Aquibium oceanicum: one gene and its partner. Each later gene encodes a partner of the first gene's protein in a complex. Links are inferred from orthologs where the notes say so. Each region holds a gene or a part of one and is shown on either strand. Other genes may lie near its edges.

The links.
Region 2: the proteins of BSQ44_RS19005 (region 1) and tldD are in contact, whole or in part, in a solved structure (PDB 5NJ9), measured with the Escherichia coli proteins. The link is inferred for Aquibium oceanicum from one-to-one orthologs.

What each region holds. Positions count from the first base shown.
Region 1 is NZ_CP018171.1:3,879,055-3,885,424, reverse strand. What follows is about bases 1-2,866. They hold BSQ44_RS19005 (TldD/PmbA family protein), read left to right. Parts: upstream 1-697; coding sequence 698-2,035; downstream 2,036-2,866. Other genes in these bases: BSQ44_RS19000 (3'(2'),5'-bisphosphate nucleotidase CysQ), read left to right, coding at 2,022-2,855; BSQ44_RS19010 (monovalent cation:proton antiporter-2 (CPA2) family protein), read right to left, coding at 1-537. Outside these bases: BSQ44_RS18995 (DUF4170 domain-containing protein), read left to right, coding at 2,896-3,162; BSQ44_RS18990 (lysophospholipid acyltransferase family protein), read left to right, coding at 3,159-3,953; waaA (lipid IV(A) 3-deoxy-D-manno-octulosonic acid transferase), read left to right, coding at 3,950-5,272; lpxK (tetraacyldisaccharide 4'-kinase), read left to right, coding at 5,276-6,316.
Region 2 is NZ_CP018171.1:1,457,228-1,467,470, forward strand. Bases 3,717-6,653 are described here. They hold tldD (metalloprotease TldD), read right to left. Parts: upstream 5,926-6,653; coding sequence 4,507-5,925; downstream 3,717-4,506. Other genes in these bases: BSQ44_RS07335 (NAD-dependent deacylase), read right to left, coding at 3,717-4,410; BSQ44_RS07345 (DUF1801 domain-containing protein), read left to right, coding at 6,011-6,439; BSQ44_RS07350 (invasion associated locus B family protein), read right to left, coding at 6,462-6,653. Also shown: BSQ44_RS07320 (TlyA family RNA methyltransferase), read left to right, coding at 1-693; BSQ44_RS07325 (class I SAM-dependent RNA methyltransferase), read left to right, coding at 699-1,940; BSQ44_RS07330 (FAD-dependent oxidoreductase), read right to left, coding at 1,942-3,618; more of BSQ44_RS07335, read right to left, coding at 3,700-3,716; more of BSQ44_RS07350, read right to left, coding at 6,654-6,977; coxB (cytochrome c oxidase subunit II), read left to right, coding at 7,395-8,219; ctaD (cytochrome c oxidase subunit I), read left to right, coding at 8,257-9,906; BSQ44_RS07365 (heme o synthase), read left to right, coding at 9,992-10,243. UniProt on the Escherichia coli protein: Metalloprotease involved in CcdA degradation. Suppresses the inhibitory activity of the carbon storage regulator (CsrA).

The DNA of each region.
Region 1 (6,370 bases):
CTCGGCATTCTCCGCGCCGGGCGAAAGCAGCGGCACCAGCGCGAGCAACGGCACGATCGCCAGATCCTGGAACAGCAGGATCGAAAACGAGGTCTGGCCGTAACGGCGGTTTCGGTCGCCGCTTTCCTCCAGCAATTGCAGGGCGAAGGCGGTGGACGAAAGCGCCAGCGTGAAGCCGATGATCGTCGCGACCTGCCATTCCAGGTTGGTGAGGGTCAGGGCGAGAGCGGTCAACACCGCGCCGGTGAGGACGACCTGTGCGGCGCCGAGGCCGAAAATGTCGCGGCGCATCGACCACAGGCGCGACGGTTTGAGCTCCAGCCCTATGACGAAGAGAAGGAGGACGACCCCGATCTCGCCGAAATCCAACAGTTCCTCGCTGCCGGTTATCAAGGTCGCGACGGGGCCGATTGCAATTCCCGCGGCGAGGTAGCCCAGCACCGTGGCGAGGCCGATGCTCTTGAATGCCGGCGCGGCGACGGCGACTGCACCGAGGAGCAGGAGCACTTCCGTGAATTCGCTCGCTTCGGCAGCCATCGGCGTTTCCCCGCAAAGCCTCGGCCCCATCGGGTACGGCGAGAATGCCGCCCGACGGCCATTGCACATAACCGACCGGAGCCATAGATGGTCCGGTAACGATAAGCCCCTTCCATCGGGAGCAGCGCTCGCCTCCGTGCGAGCCAACCGGAACTATTGCATGTCCTTGAACACAGACAAACTCAACGATGTCGTGGCTTCGCTCGTCGAGGCGGCCAAACGGGCCGGAGCCGACGCATCCGACGCGGTCGCCGTGCTCGGCCGCTCGACCAGCGTCACCGCGCGCCTCGGTAAGGTCGAATCGACGGAAGCCTCGGAGGGAGACAGCATCGCGTTGCGCGTCTTCATCGGCAAGCGCGTCGCGAGTGTTTCGGCCACGATCGACGCGGACGTCGACATGCTGGCCGAACGCGCCGTCGCGATGGCGAAGGTCTCGCCCGAGGATCCCTTCCAGGGTCTCGCCGACGAAAGCCGGCTTGTGAAGGACGTTCCCGACCTCGAGCTGTTCGACCCGACGGAAGTCGCGGCGGAGCGTCTGCGAGAGGATGCGCTCGCGGCCGAGGAGGCGGCGCTCGCGGTGAAGGGCGTCACCAATTCCAGCGGCGCAGGAGCGAACGCCGGCATCGGCGGGCTGGTGCTGGCCACGTCCGCAGGCTTTCTCGGACGCTACGTCGCGTCGCGTTTCTCGCGCTCCGTCAGCGTCATCGCGGGCGAGGGGACCGGCATGGAGCGGGACTACGACTTCTCGTCCCGCCTCTACTTCGACGAACTCGATTCGCCGCGGGAGATCGGCCGCAGGGCCGGCGAGCGGGTCGTGAAGCGTCTCGGCGCCCGCAAGGTCAAGAGCGGCCCGGTCAGCGTGATCTACGATCCGCGCGTTGCGCGCGGCATCGCTGGGCATCTTGCAGGAGCGATCAACGGGGCTTCGGTCGCGCGCAAGACGAGCTTCCTGCGCGACATGATGGGCAAGAAGGTCGCGTCGAGCGGCATCACCGTCACCGACGATCCGCGCCGGCCGCGCGGCCCCGCCTCGAAGCCTTTCGACGGAGAGGGTGTCGGCGGCGAGACGCTGACCATGGTCGAGGAGGGGGTGCTGAGGCACTGGTTCCTGTCGACATCGGTCGCGCGTGAACTCGGCCTGGAAACCAACGGGCGTAGTTCGCGGTCGGGCTCGTCCGTCAATCCGTCTTCCACGAACCTCGCGATCGAACCGGGAACCGCCTCTCCCGACGACATGATCCGTTCGCTCAAACGCGGTTTCTATGTCACTGAAGTGTTCGGGCAGGGCGTCAACATGGTGACCGGCGAGTACAGCCGCGGCGCCTCTGGCTTCTGGATCGAGGATGGCGAACTGGCCTATCCCGTCTCGGAGGTGACGATCGCGTCGAACCTCAAGGACATGTTCCAGAACATGGTTCCAGCCAACGACATCGACCGGCAGTTCGGGACGGCCGCGCCGACGCTCCTCGTCGAAGGGATGACACTTGCAGGAGAGTAACGCCGAAACGCCGACCGCCTCCGCCGACCTGGACCTGATTCGCGAGGCGGCGAGCGAAGCCGCGCGCATCGCCATGACCTTCTTCTGCAAGGCCCCCGAGGTATGGATGAAGGAGGGCAGCTCGCCGGTCAGCGAGGCGGACTACGCGGTAGACCGCTTCCTGCGCGAGGAACTGACGAGCGCGAGGCCCGGCTACGGCTGGCTCTCCGAGGAGACCGCCGACTCCCCTGAAAGGCTTGGAGCGAAGCGGACCTTCGTGGTGGATCCCATCGATGGAACGCGCGCCTTTCTCGATCGCCGCAAGACGTGGTGCGTCAGCATCGCCGTCGTGGAGGATGGAGTGCCGATCGCCGGCGTGCTCGACTGCCCGGCCCTGGAGGAAATCTACTGGGCCGCGCAGACGGGCCCCGCGTACCAGAACGGGAGCACCATTTCGGTGCGCGAGAGCCTCGAAAGGCCCGAGGTCGGCGGACCCAAGAGCATCTTCAACATGCTGCCGGACGGTTTGCGTGACCGGGTCGCCACTACGTCCTACATACCCTCTCTGGCCTACCGGATCGCGCTCCTGGCGCGCGGCAGCCTCGATGCCGCCCTCGTGAAGCCCAATTCTCATGATTGGGATCTCGCCGCCGCCGATCTCATCCTGCGGCAGGCCGGCGGTAGGGTCGTCGATGAGTTCGGCCGCAACCTGACCTATGCGGGTGCCGAGGTGAAACACGACATGCTGGTCGCCGGTAGCGATCCCCTGCTTTCGGAGATACTGGAGGCGCTCGCGTCGCGAGACGGGAGGCCGGTTTCCAACGCCCCGGGAATGATCTAATCAGTTCCGGTTTTTCAACTTCCTACGTGCGGGAAAAAGAATGACAGAAAAAGCTGACGACAAGCAGCTCCTGCATCTGGTGTTCGGTGGCGAACTGACCTCCCTGACGGGGACCCAGTTCCGCAATCTCGACGAGGTCGACATCGTCGGGATCTATCCGGACTACAAGACGGCCGAAGCCGCCTGGCGCACCAAAGCGCAGGAAACGGTGGACAACGCCCACATGCGCTACTTCATCGTTCACCTGCACAGGCTTCTCGATCCGGAAGCCGCGGGAGCCAGCCTCTCGTCGGGCAAGGCTCGATGACCGACGGACGCCCCATCGCCTCCGCTCCCGACATGGGCGGAGTGGCGAAGCCGAAAGCCAGACCAAGGCTTTCCAAGACCATCTGGCGGTCCATCCGCGCGCCGCTCGCCGAATCGCGATTCGCGGCCGACGTCATCGCCTGGGCGCTGGCGCTCGGCGTGCGCTTCGTCTTCTGGACCAACCGCAGACACCCTGACTCCGACGACATCAACCAAATCTACGAGAAACACACGCCGGGCATAGCCGTGTTCTGGCACGGCCAGCATGTCCTGGCACCATGCCTGAAGCCGCGCCGGCTCAGGATGTCGGCGCTGTTCTCGCGCAGCCGCGACGCCGAACTCAATGCGCGCGTCGCCGAGCGGTTCGGCTTCACCATCATCCGCGGTTCCGGCGGACGCGATGCCTCGCGCAGCCGCGAAAAGGGCGGAGCGCGCGCGCTCATCGCGCTGAAGAAGGCCATCGATTCGGGATCGTCGGTCGCCATGATCGCCGACATCCCGCACGGAACACCGCGCGAGGCTGGATTGGGCGTGGTGATGTTGGCGCGTTTCTCGGGGCGCCCGATCGTGCCGCTCGCGCTCGCCACCAGCCGCCGCAAGGTTCTCGAGAAGACGTGGGACAAGACGACCCTCAACCTGCCGTTCGGCTGGAAGGCGATGGTCGCGGGAGAACCGGTCCACGTGCCGGCGAACGCCACCGACGAGGAATTGGAGCAGAAGCGACGCGAGGTGACGGCGAGCCTGAATGCCGCGACCGAGAAGGCCTACAGGCTGGTCGACAGCAAGCCATGAGCGAACGATGGGCGCGAGCCATGCTCACGGCGTACCGCCTCGCAGGTGCGGCCGCCTATCCGCTGGTCGGCGGTTACATCGCCTGGCGCACCACCAAGGGCAAGGAAGAGCGGACGCGGCGGCGCGAACGCTACGGCATCTCCAAGGTCGCGCGGCCGCCCGGACCGGTCGTGTGGGTGCATGCCGCGAGCGTCGGGGAATCGAACGCGGTCATCCCGCTGGTGCGTCGCATCGCCGGCTTCGGCATCAACGTCGTATTCACCACGGGAACGGTGACCTCGGCGCACCTCGTGCGTGAGCGGTTCGGCGACAAGGTCCTGCACCAGTACGTGCCGCTCGACCTGAAGCCCGCGGTGAGCCGCTTTCTCGACCACTGGAAGCCCGATCTGGCGATCATCGCCGAATCCGAGATCTGGCCGATGACCATCCTGGAACTCGGCACCCGGCGGGTGCCCCAGGTGCTGGTGAACGGCAGGCTCTCTGACCGGTCCTTCGCCGCCTGGAAGAAGCGTTCTTTCATCGCCGAAGCGCTGTTCGAAAACCTTTCCCACGTCGTGGCGCAGTCGGAACTCGACGGCGAGCGATTCCGAGCTCTGGGCGCCCGGCCGGTCTCGGTGTCGGGCAACCTAAAGGTGGATACCGACCCGCCCGTCGTGGAGGAGGACGCCCTGCGACGCATGCGGTCCGAGATCGGCGGCCGTCCGGTATGGGCCGCGATCTCGACGCACCAGGGCGAGGAGGTGATCGCGGCTGACGTGCACGAACTGGTCAAGAAGCGTCATCCGGAACTCCTTACCATCATCGTTCCGCGGCATCCCGATCGCGCCGACGCGCTTGCGGCCTCGTTCTTCGCCAGGGGGCTGAAGACGGTCCGCCGCAGTCTCGGCGACCGGGTCACGTCCGACACCGACATCCTCCTGGGGGACACGATCGGCGAAATGGGGCTGTATCTCCGGCTCACAGAAATCGCCTTCGTCGGGCGTTCGATGACCTCCGAAGGCGGGCAGAACCCTCTCGAACCGGCGATGCTGGAAACGGCGGTCCTGTCGGGCCGCAACGTCCAGAATTTCCGGGATTCCTACCAGAAGCTGATCGAGCGTGGCGGAGCGAGGCTCGTGGGCGATCGCGACATGTTGGCGGGCGCGGTCAACTTCCTGCTCGGCAACGAGGCCAAACGGCGCCAGATGATGCATGCCGGCGTCGAGACCGTGAACGAGATGCGCGGTGCGCTGCCGGCCACCCTCAAGGCGCTGGAACCATACATCTATCCGCTGATCGTCAAGGCGCGTCTCGAAGACGGCGGAAGAAAGAACCGATAGGCCATGACCGGGGAAGCGCCTCCGTTCTGGTGGGAAGAGCCGGACTGGCGTGCAATGGCGCTGTCGCCGGTGTCGGGCGTCTATGGACTGGTCGCGGCACGCAGGATGATCTCGGCGCGACGCCACAAGCTGCCAGTGCCGGTCCTGTGCGTCGGCAATTTCACCGTCGGCGGCGCAGGCAAGACACCGGCCGTCATCACGCTGACGGACGCCGCGCGCAAGGCCGGGCGCCACCCCGGCATCCTGTCGCGCGGCTATGGCGGCAGCCTGTCGCGGCCGCACATCGTCGATCCCGGGCACGACAGCGCCCGTCATGTCGGCGACGAGCCGATACTGCTTGCCGCGCATGCACCGGTGGCGGTAACGCCCGACCGCGCCGCGGGTGCCCGCCTGCTGATGAACGCCGGCTGCGATTTCCTGCTGATGGATGACGGCTTCCAGAGCGCACGGCTGCAGTTCGACTACGCGCTCCTCGTGGTCGACGCGCGGCGCGGCCTCGGCAACGGCTTCAGCATCCCCGCCGGACCGATGCGCGCGCCGTTGCTGAGCCAGCTGCGATTCGCCAACGCGGTGCTGGCGATCGGCGAGGGTGACGGCGCCGGGGCGGTGGTACGCCAGGCGGCGCGCGCCGGCCGCTCCGTCTACGGTGCCTCGATCAAGCCGCGCGGGCAGGATCGTCTTTCAGGCAAGCGGCTGTTCGCTTTCGCCGGCATAGGCGATCCGGACAAGTTCTTCGAGACACTCAGGCGTAGCGGCGGCGATCTCGTCGCGACGCGCGGTTTCGCCGACCATCATTCCTTTTCCGAGACCGACATCGCCGAACTCGAAAGTGAAGCGGACACGGGCGGGCTTCAACTGGTGACGACGGCCAAGGACGCCGTTCGGCTACGCGGCGGATCGCCCGCTGCGAAGGCATTAGCGAAACGTACGTTCGTCTTGGAGATCGACCTTGCCTTCGACGATCCGCGCGTGCCGGTAAAGATCATCGACCACACGCTCGACGCTTTCGCGCGCCGCCAGCACGGCGTTTCCCGCACCACCTGAGACCTGCGAGACAAAGCTTCCGACCCCGGCGTAGGCGTCATACCAGAACGCTCG
Region 2 (10,243 bases), 2.4 Mb from region 1 along the record:
TCGCGCTCGCGGGCGCGCGACGCGATCCTGCGCGGTACCGTCTCGGTTGACGGCAGAGCTGACGTCAAGCCGGGCCAGTCCGTCCCCGACACGGTCGCCGTCGAGGTCCGCGATCCCGCGCGCGGCTACGTCTCGCGCGCCGCACTGAAGCTCGCCGCCGCGCTCGACCGTTTCGGCCTCGATCCGAAGGGCGCGACTGCGCTCGATATCGGTGCCTCCACCGGTGGCTTCACCCAGGTACTGCTGGAGCACGGCGCGGCAAGCGTCATCGCGCTCGATGTCGGCCACGGCCAACTTCACGAGGACCTTCTGCGCGACACGCGCGTCAGAAACGTCGAGGGGCTGAACGCCCGCGACCTGATAGCCCATGGCCTCGGAGGTATTGCGCCCGATTTCCTTGTCTCCGACGTCAGCTTCATTTCCCTTCGCCTCGCGTTGCCGCCTGCGCTTGCGCTCGCCGCCCGGGGCGCGCGCGGCGTCTTCCTGGTCAAGCCGCAGTTCGAGGCCGGACGCGCGGCGATCGGCAAAGGGGGCATCTTGCGCGATCCAACCGAGGGCGCACGCATCGCCGCCGACATGCCAGCCTGGCTGGAGACGCAGCCGGGCTGGCGGGCGCTCGGCACCGCTGCCTCGCCGATCGAGGGCGGCGACGGCAACCGCGAGTTCCTGCTGGCGGGAGTAAAGGACCGATGAGGGAAGTGAGCACCCGCCTGAAGATCGGCCGCCTTGGCGGCCAGGGCGACGGCATCGCATGGACCGAGCGCGGCCAGGCCTACGTTCCCTTCGCCCTCCCGGGCGAGACCGTAACGGCCGCCGTGGAAGGCGAGCGAGCCACCATGATGGCGCTCATCGAGCGCTCGCCGCAGCGCGTCGAGCCCCTGTGCCGCCATTTCGGTGTCTGCGGCGGCTGCGTGCTGCAGCATCTCGAACCGTCCGCCTACCGCAGCTGGAAGCGCGACAAGGTCGTGCAGGCGCTGAAATCGCGCGGCATCGAGGTGCCGGTCGACGATCTCGTCGCCTGCGCGCCTGAAAGCCGCCGCCGCGCCGCCTTCACCGCCCGCCATACGGAGAGCGGCCTGCTGCTGGGCTACAACGAGGCGCAGTCGAACAGCGTGGTCGACATCGCGGAATGCCCGATCCTCCTGCCCCAGATCGTCGAGGCGCTGCCGGAACTGCGCAAGCTCGCTTCCATCGTCGCCATGACGAGTTCTCCGTTCCGGCTGCTTGTCACCGCGACGGCCTCCGGCCTTGACATCGCCTCCTCCGACCAGGGCACCCTGTCGGAGGAGGCGCGTCATGCCGCAGCCCGTTTTGTCCTGAAGGCCGGGTTCGCGCGGCTGTCGGTCGACGGCGAGATCGTGGTGGAGCCGCGCAAGCCGGCCGTCATGGCGGGCGAGTTGGCGATCGAGCCGCCGTCGGGCGGCTTCCTTCAGGCTGTGGCCGCCGCAGAGGACGCGATGGCCGCGCTGGTCGTGCCGCACCTCGCCAAGGGAAAGAAGGTGGCCGATCTGTTTTCGGGCGCCGGCGCCTTTGCGCTGCGGCTTGCCCGTCATGCCGAAGTGCATGCCGTGGAGACGGACGAGGCCGCGCTCGGCGCGCTCGACCGTGCCTTCCGCCAGGCGACGGGGCTGAAGCGCGTCACCACCGAGAAGCGCGAACTCTTCCGCCGTCCGCTGACCTTCAAGGAACTGAACGCCTTCGGCGGCGTCGTCTTCGACCCGCCGCGCGCCGGCGCCGAGGATCAGGCGAAGCAGCTGGCGCGCAGCGACGTGCCGAAGCTCGCCGCCGTCTCCTGCAATCCGCTGACGCTGGCGCGCGACCTGAAAATCCTGATCGACGGCGGATACCGGCTGCAACGCATCGTGCCCATCGACCAGTTCCTCTGGTCGGCCCATGTCGAAGCAGTCGCCTTGCTGGAGAAGCCGAGGAAGCGCCGCTGAGTCAGGCGCGCTCGGCAACCACGAAGTCGCGCCCGAGAAGGCGCGCGAAAACCGCCTCCGCATCCCCGTCGTCCGCGCCGCGCCAGGCGACGATCTGGTCCGGTCGGATCAGCACCAGCGGCCGCTCGTAGAGCGCCGCGACCGCTTCGTCGGAGATGCGCACCACCGCGAGATCGATCCCGATGCGCGCGGCTTCGCTGATAAAGCCTTCAGCATCGGGCGGATTGCTGCCCAGGCGCAACAGCGTCCATTCGAAGCCGAAGACATCGTAAAGCGATTTGCCCGGCGCCAGCCAGTAGTGCGGAGGGCGTCCTCCGGGCACCGCTGAGGGTCTGTATTCGTTGACGAGGTCCTCCGGCGGCGTCGCTCCGTCGGAGAGGATCGCCGGCGAGCCGTCGTAGCGCGCGCCGAAGGTGATGCCGGGAATGTTGAACTCCCTGCGCCCGTGCGCTTCCAGATAGGCGCCGGCCTCGCGGCGCGCCACCTCGCCCGCCTCTGTCTCGTCCTCGATCTCGGGGGCAGGCACGTAGTTGCCGAGCGAATCGGCGAAGGCGCGTGCAAAGCGCGTGTTGCGCACCGCTACCGCGCGGCGCTCGGTCGCGTAGCTGGCGAGCAGCGCGGGGCCAGCGACGCCCTTCAGCGCGGCGGCGAGCTTCCAGCCGAGATTGACCGCATCCTCGATGGCCGTGTTGTAGCCGAGCCCGCCGGCGGGCGTGAAGAGATGCGCGGCATCTCCGCCGATGATTACGCGCCCCTCACAAAACCGGTCGGCGACCAGCGCGTGGCCGGCCGTCCAGCCGGTCTTCGACAGGATCTCGCAGTCCACCAGCACGCCGACGGCGGTCTGGAACATGCGCCGCGCATCGTCGTCGGTGATCGCCTCCTCGTCCTCGCCGTCGCGCAACTGCGTGTGGAAGGCGAACTCCCCGCGGCCATCCACCGCTGCCATGAAGGCGCGTCGGTCCTCGTTGAAGGTGCAGTTCATCCAGGCCGGCGCATGCGGCACCACTGCGTAGAACTGCGGACAGCGCAGGTAGATCGCGAACATGCGCCCGCCGAAGAAGTGGCGCCGCACGCCGGTCTCGCCGCCATAGGTGATACCGAGCCCGCGCCGCACCGAGCTGCGCGGCCCGTCGCCTCCGACCAGATACCGCGCGACGATCTCCCGCGCCTCCGATCCATCGTTGCGCTCCACCCAGGCGCGTACCCGCTCGCCCTCGTCCTCGAACCGGGTCAGGCGCCAGTCGAAACGGACCTCGATGCCGGGAAGCGCCTCGGCGTGGCTGCGCAGCACGCGCTCTACGTACTTTTGCGAGACCCGGTGCGGCGGCTCCGCCGCGTTCCACGACCCGGCATTGCTGGCGGTGGTCCTGTGCGCGTCTTTTGCCGACGGCAGCTTGAAGCGCGCCAGTTCGTGGCCAGCGTAGCGGGTGAAATAGGCGATGTCGGTCGGGTAGTCCGGCGGCAGGCCGAGCCGCCTAATCTCGTCGGCGAAGCCGAGGCGGCGATAGTGCTCCATCGTGCGCGCTTGCGTGGCGTTCGCCTGCGGATTGAAAGCGGTCGAGGGCTTGGCGTCGAACAGCGCCGCCGTCACCCCGCGCCGCCCCAGTTCGTTCGCCAGCATCAGCCCGAAGGGACCGCCGCCCGCGATGAGGACGTCAACCTCCTGCTCGTTCATCCGCAGTGCCTCCCTTCGCCGGGATATCGCGCAAGACCGCCGGTGCCAAGCCAGGGAGGAGGGCCGTCACGTATTCGGCGTCTAGCCCCGAGCGCCGAGCAGCCGCTCAACATACTTGGGAACGATCTCGGTCGCCTTACCGTGCTCTGCTTCAGTGAACAGGGAAAACCCCTCCGACGGTTCGAGATTGAGCTCCACCGTGTGGGCGCCCGCACGCTGCGCCTCCTGCACGAAGCCGGCGGCGGGATAGACGTTACCGCTGGTGCCGATCGAGACGAACAAATCGCAGGCCTCGAGCGCCGCCTGGATGTGCTCCATGTGGTACGGCATCTCGCCGAACCACACGACGTCGGGCCGCATGTATCCCGTCGACCCGCAGGCCGGGCATAGCGTGTCGGTCGCCATGTCTGCGGCCCAGGCGTGCCGGTTGCTGCAATTGGCGCACAGCGCCTTGCCCAGTTCGCCGTGCATGTGGATCAGCTTCGAGGACCCGGCGCGCTCGTGCAGGTCGTCGATGTTCTGGGTCACCAGCAGGAAATCGCCGTCGAACTTGCGCTCCAGCCGCGCCAGCGCGGCGTGCGCCGCGTTCGGCTCCACCCCGGCCATCCCGCGCCGCCGGGCATTGTAGAAGTCGTGCACGAGCGCCGGATCGCGCGCAAATCCTTCGGGGGTCGCAACGTCTCGATAGTCGACCTTCGACCAGATGCCACCCTTGTCGCGAAACGTGTCCACCCCCGATTCCGCCGATACGCCGGCTCCGGTGAGGATGACGATGGAGGAGGGGGGGTTCATGCCGCACTACCTATGGCCGTCAGCGATGCAATGGAAGTTCCCGTTTGATGTGCAAAGCCCTGCTGCCGCGGACGAACGCTTCCTAGCTCTGAGCCCTCACACCGCCTGCGTGCCGCCCACCGTCATCCGGTCCATCCTGAGATGCGGCTGGCCGACGCCGACGGGCACGCCCTGGCCGGCCTTGCCGCACATTCCGATGCCGGTGTCGAGCTTCATGTCGTTGCCGATCATGGAGACGCGGTGCATGGCGTCGGGGCCGTTGCCGATCAACATGGCGCCCTTGATCGGCTGGGTTACCTTGCCGTCCTCGATCATGTAGGCCTCGGTGCAGCCGAACACGAACTTGCCGCTGGTGATGTCCACCTGTCCGCCGCCGAAGGAGACGGCATAAATGCCCTTCTTCACTGAGGCGATGATCTCCTCGGGCGTCTTGTCGCCGGCGGTCATGAAGGTGTTGGTCATGCGCGGCATCGGTTGGTGGGCATAGCCCTCGCGCCGTCCGTTGCCGGTGGCGGCAACCCCCATCAGGCGCGCGTTCTGGCGGTCCTGCATGTAGCCGACGAGCTTGCCGTCCTCGATGAGCACGTTGCGCGCCGAGGGCGTGCCCTCGTCGTCGATCGTCAGCGAGCCGCGCCGCTCGGCGATCGTGCCGTCGTCGACCACGGTGACGCCTCTGGCCGCCACCTGCTGCCCCATGAGGCCGGAGAAGGCCGAGGTCTTCTTGCGGTTGAAGTCGCCTTCGAGCCCGTGGCCGACCGCTTCGTGCAGCATCACGCCCGGCCATCCGGAGGAAAGAACGATGTCGAAGGTGCCGGCGGGCGCCGGGACAGCCTCGAGGTTCACCAGCGCCTGGCGCAGTGCCTCGTCAGCCGCATGCTTCCAGGATTCCTCGGCGACGAACTCCCCAAAGCCCTTGCGGCCGCCCATGCCGTAGGAGCCGCTCTCCTGGCGGTCGCCGTCTCCGACCACCACCGACACGTTCATGCGCACCAGTGGGCGGATGTCGCGCACCAGATGCCCGTCGGCACGCAGGATCTCCACCTGCTGCCACGAGGCCGCAAGCGAGGCCGTCACCTGGCGCACGCGCGGGTCCTTGGCGCGCACCCAGCCGTCGATCTCCTGCAGAAGCTTCGCCTTCTCGGCGAAACCGGGCGCCGCGATCGGGTTGACGTCGTCGTAGAGCCGGCGGTTCGTGCCGGTCGGCGCCGCGGCGAGCGAGCCTGAATACCCGGCCTTGACTGTCGATACCGCGTCGGAGGCGCGCAGCAGCGCCGCCTGCGAGAGTTCGCTCGCATGGGCGAAGCCCGTCGCTTCCCCAGCGACGGCGCGCAGCCCGAACCCCTGGTCGGTGTTGAAGTTCGCCGTCTTAAGCCGTCCGTTGTCGAAGACGAGCGCCTCCCCTTCGGAGTATTCGAGGAACAGTTCGCCATCGTCGGCGCCCGAGATAGCGTCGGAGACGATTCGGCGGACGGTCTCTTCGGAGACGTCGAATTTCTCAAGCAGGCTCTGGGTCATGCGGGTTCCCGATCGGACTTGGTTCGCTTTCCTGCTAGATAGGCGAAGGTCGGGATCATTCCCACACCCCGGGAGGCATTTGGCGATGGCTTACACGCAAAAGACTTTGCCGACGGATGCCAGCGTTGCGGACTTCGTGGCCGCAATCGCGGACGACCGTCGCCGCGACGAGGCCGCGCGCCTGGTGCCGATACTGGAACGCGCGAGTAGCGAGGCGGCGCGCATGTGGGGCGTATCGATGGTGGGGTTCGGCGAGTATCACTACAGGCACCCGGGCGGCCAGAGGGGCTTCTGGTTCCTGACCGGCTTCGCGCCGCGCAAGGCGGCGATGACCATCTACGTCATGCCGGGGTTCGAAGGATGGCCGGACCTGATGGGCCGCCTCGGCCGCTTCACCACGAGCAAGTCGTGCCTCTACCTGAAGCGGCTGACCGACGTGGACGAAGAGGTGCTGGAAGAACTCGTGCGCAGGTCGGTGGATCTCATGCGCGAGCGCTACGCAGTGCGCGAGTAATCGTGCCCGAAAGGCCGCCGCCTCAAGGCAGCGCGGCGAATCCTTCGCCGAAGCCCTTCAGGTCCACGGGGATGCCGATGCCTTCCTCGGGTGTCTGGAAGACGATGAAGGTTGCCGAGGTGCCGGTCTTCAGCGTCTCCAGTAGCGGCTCTTCGAGAATCACCTCGGCATAGCAGCCGTCCTGGAAGCAGCGGACGAAATAGGCGCGGCCGATGTCCTTGCCGTCGACGTTGAGGCCCAGCCCGTTCGGCAACAGCACGCCGAGCGGCGCCAGCACGCGCAGGATCTCGGCCTTGTTGTCGGCGGTCTTCAGCACCACGACCGAGAGACCCACCTCCGGCCTGTCCTCCGCCACCACGTTCTGCATCATCACACATTGTTCGCCGGTGGCGCCCGCCGGTATGTCGCAGATGATCGACCAGGCACCGTGCGTGGAGCGGGCGGGGCTGGTCTGCTGCGCGCCGGCTGGCAAAGTCGCGATTGCGAAAGCAACGGCGCCGAGGCCGGTGAGAAAAGTCCGTGCGGGAAGGATGCTCATCTGCGCTCCGTGGCGAATCAGGTGGAATGTACCGCGCGGCACGCGCCGGACCAAGCGCACACATCGGCATCGCGGATTACTCGTGCCCTACTGTGCGGGGAATTTGCCCGAATTGCGACGCGGGGGCGATTCGCCGCGCGCGCTCGCCTCTTTGTCTGCTATTCGCAGCGCACCGGCGCCCCAATCTGCCACCACGGACGGGGTGCCGATTTGATCTGGCGCAAAAATGCCGCACGGATGGCAGCGGGCGTTTTGTTGCGGTCCGCGAGAGAGTATGGTTTTAACGGCGCGAGTCATGCCGGGCCTTTCCAGCCCGGCTGGGAAATGTGCGCGGCGGCCCTTCCGACCGCGGCGATCGAGGAGAAATCGAGCGTGACGAGAAAGTTCCTGACGCTGGTGTCCGGCACGATTGCGCTTATGGCGGCGGCGACAGCCGCGGTGGCCAACCCCGTCGACTGGCAGACGACCATGAATCCGGCGGCCACGCCGATCATGGAAGAGATCCGCTGGTTCGAGCAGTACACGCTGTGGTTCATCACGCCGATCACGCTCCTTGTGCTCCTGCTCCTGGCCTGGGTGATCTTCCGCTACCGCGCCAGCGCCAACCCGGTGCCGTCCCGCACCAGCCATCATACGGTCATCGAGGTGATCTGGACGGTCGGTCCTGTGGTGATCCTGCTGTTCCTGGCCATTCCCTCGTTCCAGCTGCTCACGGCGCAGTATACGCCGCCTGAGGAGCCGGAACTCACGATCAAGGCGATCGGCAACCAGTGGAACTGGGACTACGAGTATCAGCTCGAAGAGCCTTTCAATTTCAATGCCGCTCTGCTGCAGGATGGCGCTCGCGCCGAACTCGGCAAGGAGGACCTCGTCGGCTATCCGCGGCTCCTGGCCGTCGACAACGAGGTCGTGGTCCCGGTCGATACGACCGTGCGCGTCCTCGTGACGGCCAGCGACGTGCTGCACGCATTCGCCATGCCGTCCTTCGGCATCAAGGTCGACGCGGTCCCCGGCCGCATCAACGAGACCTGGTTCAAGGCGACCAAGGAAGGGCTCTATTATGGCCAGTGCTCGGAACTCTGCGGCAAGGACCATGCCTTCATGCCGATCGGCATAAGGGTCGTGAGCCGCGAGCAGTATGATTCCTGGCTGATTGCCGCGCGGGAGGACCTCCCCGGTGCCAACCGGGCCCTCATGGCCCAGATCGAATCGAAGACGAAGCTAGCGGCCGCCGGCGACTGATCCCGGGCCCTGACAGAATGACAATGGAGCGGTGAAGATGGCAGGCGCTGCAGCTCACGACCACCACGAGCACAAGCCGTATGGCTGGACGCGGTGGGTCTACTCGACCAACCATAAGGATATCGGAACCCTCTATCTGATCTTCGCGATCTGCGCCGGCATCATCGGCGGCGCGCTCTCGGTCGTCATGCGGTGGGAACTCGCCGAGCCCGGCATCCAGATCTTCCATGGCCTGGCGGGCATGGTCTACGGCGTCGAGGGCGACGCCGCCGTCGATGCCGGAAAGTCCATGTACAACGCCTTCACGACGGCACACGGGCTGGTCATGATCTTCTTCATGGTCATGCCGGCGCTGATCGGCGGCTTCGCCAACTGGATGGTGCCGATCATGATCGGCGCGCCGGACATGGCGTTCCCGCGCATGAACAACATCTCCTTCTGGCTTCTGCCGCCGGCCTTCATCCTGCTTCTGATGTCGGCCTTCATGCCGAGCGCTCCCGGCGCCCACGGCGTCGGCGGCGGCTGGACCATCTACCCGCCGCTCTCGACGTCGGGCCAACCGGGTCCTGCGATGGATTTCGCCATCCTGTCGCTCCACATCGCCGGTGCGTCCTCGATCCTCGGCGCGATCAACTTCATCACCACGATTTTCAACATGCGCGCTCCGGGCATGACGCTGCACAAGATGCCGCTGTTTGCCTGGTCGGTGCTGATCACCGCCTTCCTGCTGCTTCTGTCGCTGCCGGTCCTGGCGGGCGCCATCACCATGCTACTGACCGACCGCAATTTCGGCACGGCATTCTTCGCGCCGGAAGCCGGTGGTGACCCGATCCTGTTCCAGCATCTGTTCTGGTTCTTCGGCCACCCCGAGGTCTACATCCTGATCCTGCCGGGCTTCGGCATCGTCAGCCACATCGTCTCGACCTTCTCCAGGAAGCCGATCTTCGGCTATCTCGGCATGGCCTATGCGATGGTCGCGATCGGCGTCGTCGGCTTCGTCGTGTGGGCGCACCACATGTACACGACCGGTCTTTCGCTCGACACGCAGCGCTACTTCGTCTTCGCCACGATGGTTATCGCGGTGCCGACGGGCGTGAAGATCTTCTCGTGGATAGCAACCATGTGGGGCGGATCGATCTCGATGCGCACGCCGATGCTGTGGGCGATCGGGTTCATCTTCCTGTTCACGGTCGGCGGCGTGACGGGCGTCCAACTCGCCAATGCGGGCCTCGACCGGGCGCTCCACGACACCTACTACGTTGTCGCGCACTTCCACTACGTGCTGTCGCTCGGTGCCGTGTTCGCCATCTTCGCGGCCTGGTACTACTGGTTCCCGAAGATGACCGGCTACATGTACTCGCCGCTGATCGCGCGCACCCACTTTTGGGTCACTTTCATCGGCGTCAATCTCGTCTTCTTCCCGCAGCACTTCCTGGGTCTTGCCGGCATGCCGCGCCGTTACATCGACTATCCGGATGCGTTCGCCGGATGGAACATGGTGTCGTCCTACGGGTCCTACCTCTCGGCGATCGGCGTGCTGATCTTCCTCTACGGCGTCTTCGAGGCCTTCTCGAAGAAGCGCGAGGCCGGCGCCAATCCCTGGGGCGAAGGTGCGACGACCCTGGAATGGCAGCTCTCGTCGCCGCCGCCCCACCACCAGTGGGAACAGCTGCCGAAGATCAAGTAGGCTGCGCATCGACATCGAAGCCGCCGCGACGACGGCGGCTTCGCATTAACAAGAAGAACGAAGACTGGAAACGTTTGAAATGGCAATGGCCGGACTAGACAGCCGCTTGGAAGACGGCGTCCATCTCTCGGAGGCGACGCCCGGTGACTATTTCGCGCTTCTGAAGCCGCGCGTGATGGCGCTCGTGGTGTTCACGGCCGTCGTGGGGTTGCTCGCGGCACCCGTCGCGCTGAACCCCTTGATTGCGCTCATCGCCATCCTATCCATCGCCGTCGGCGCGGGCGCGTCCGGCGCGCTCAACATGTGGTACGACGCCGACATCGACGCGGTGATGTCA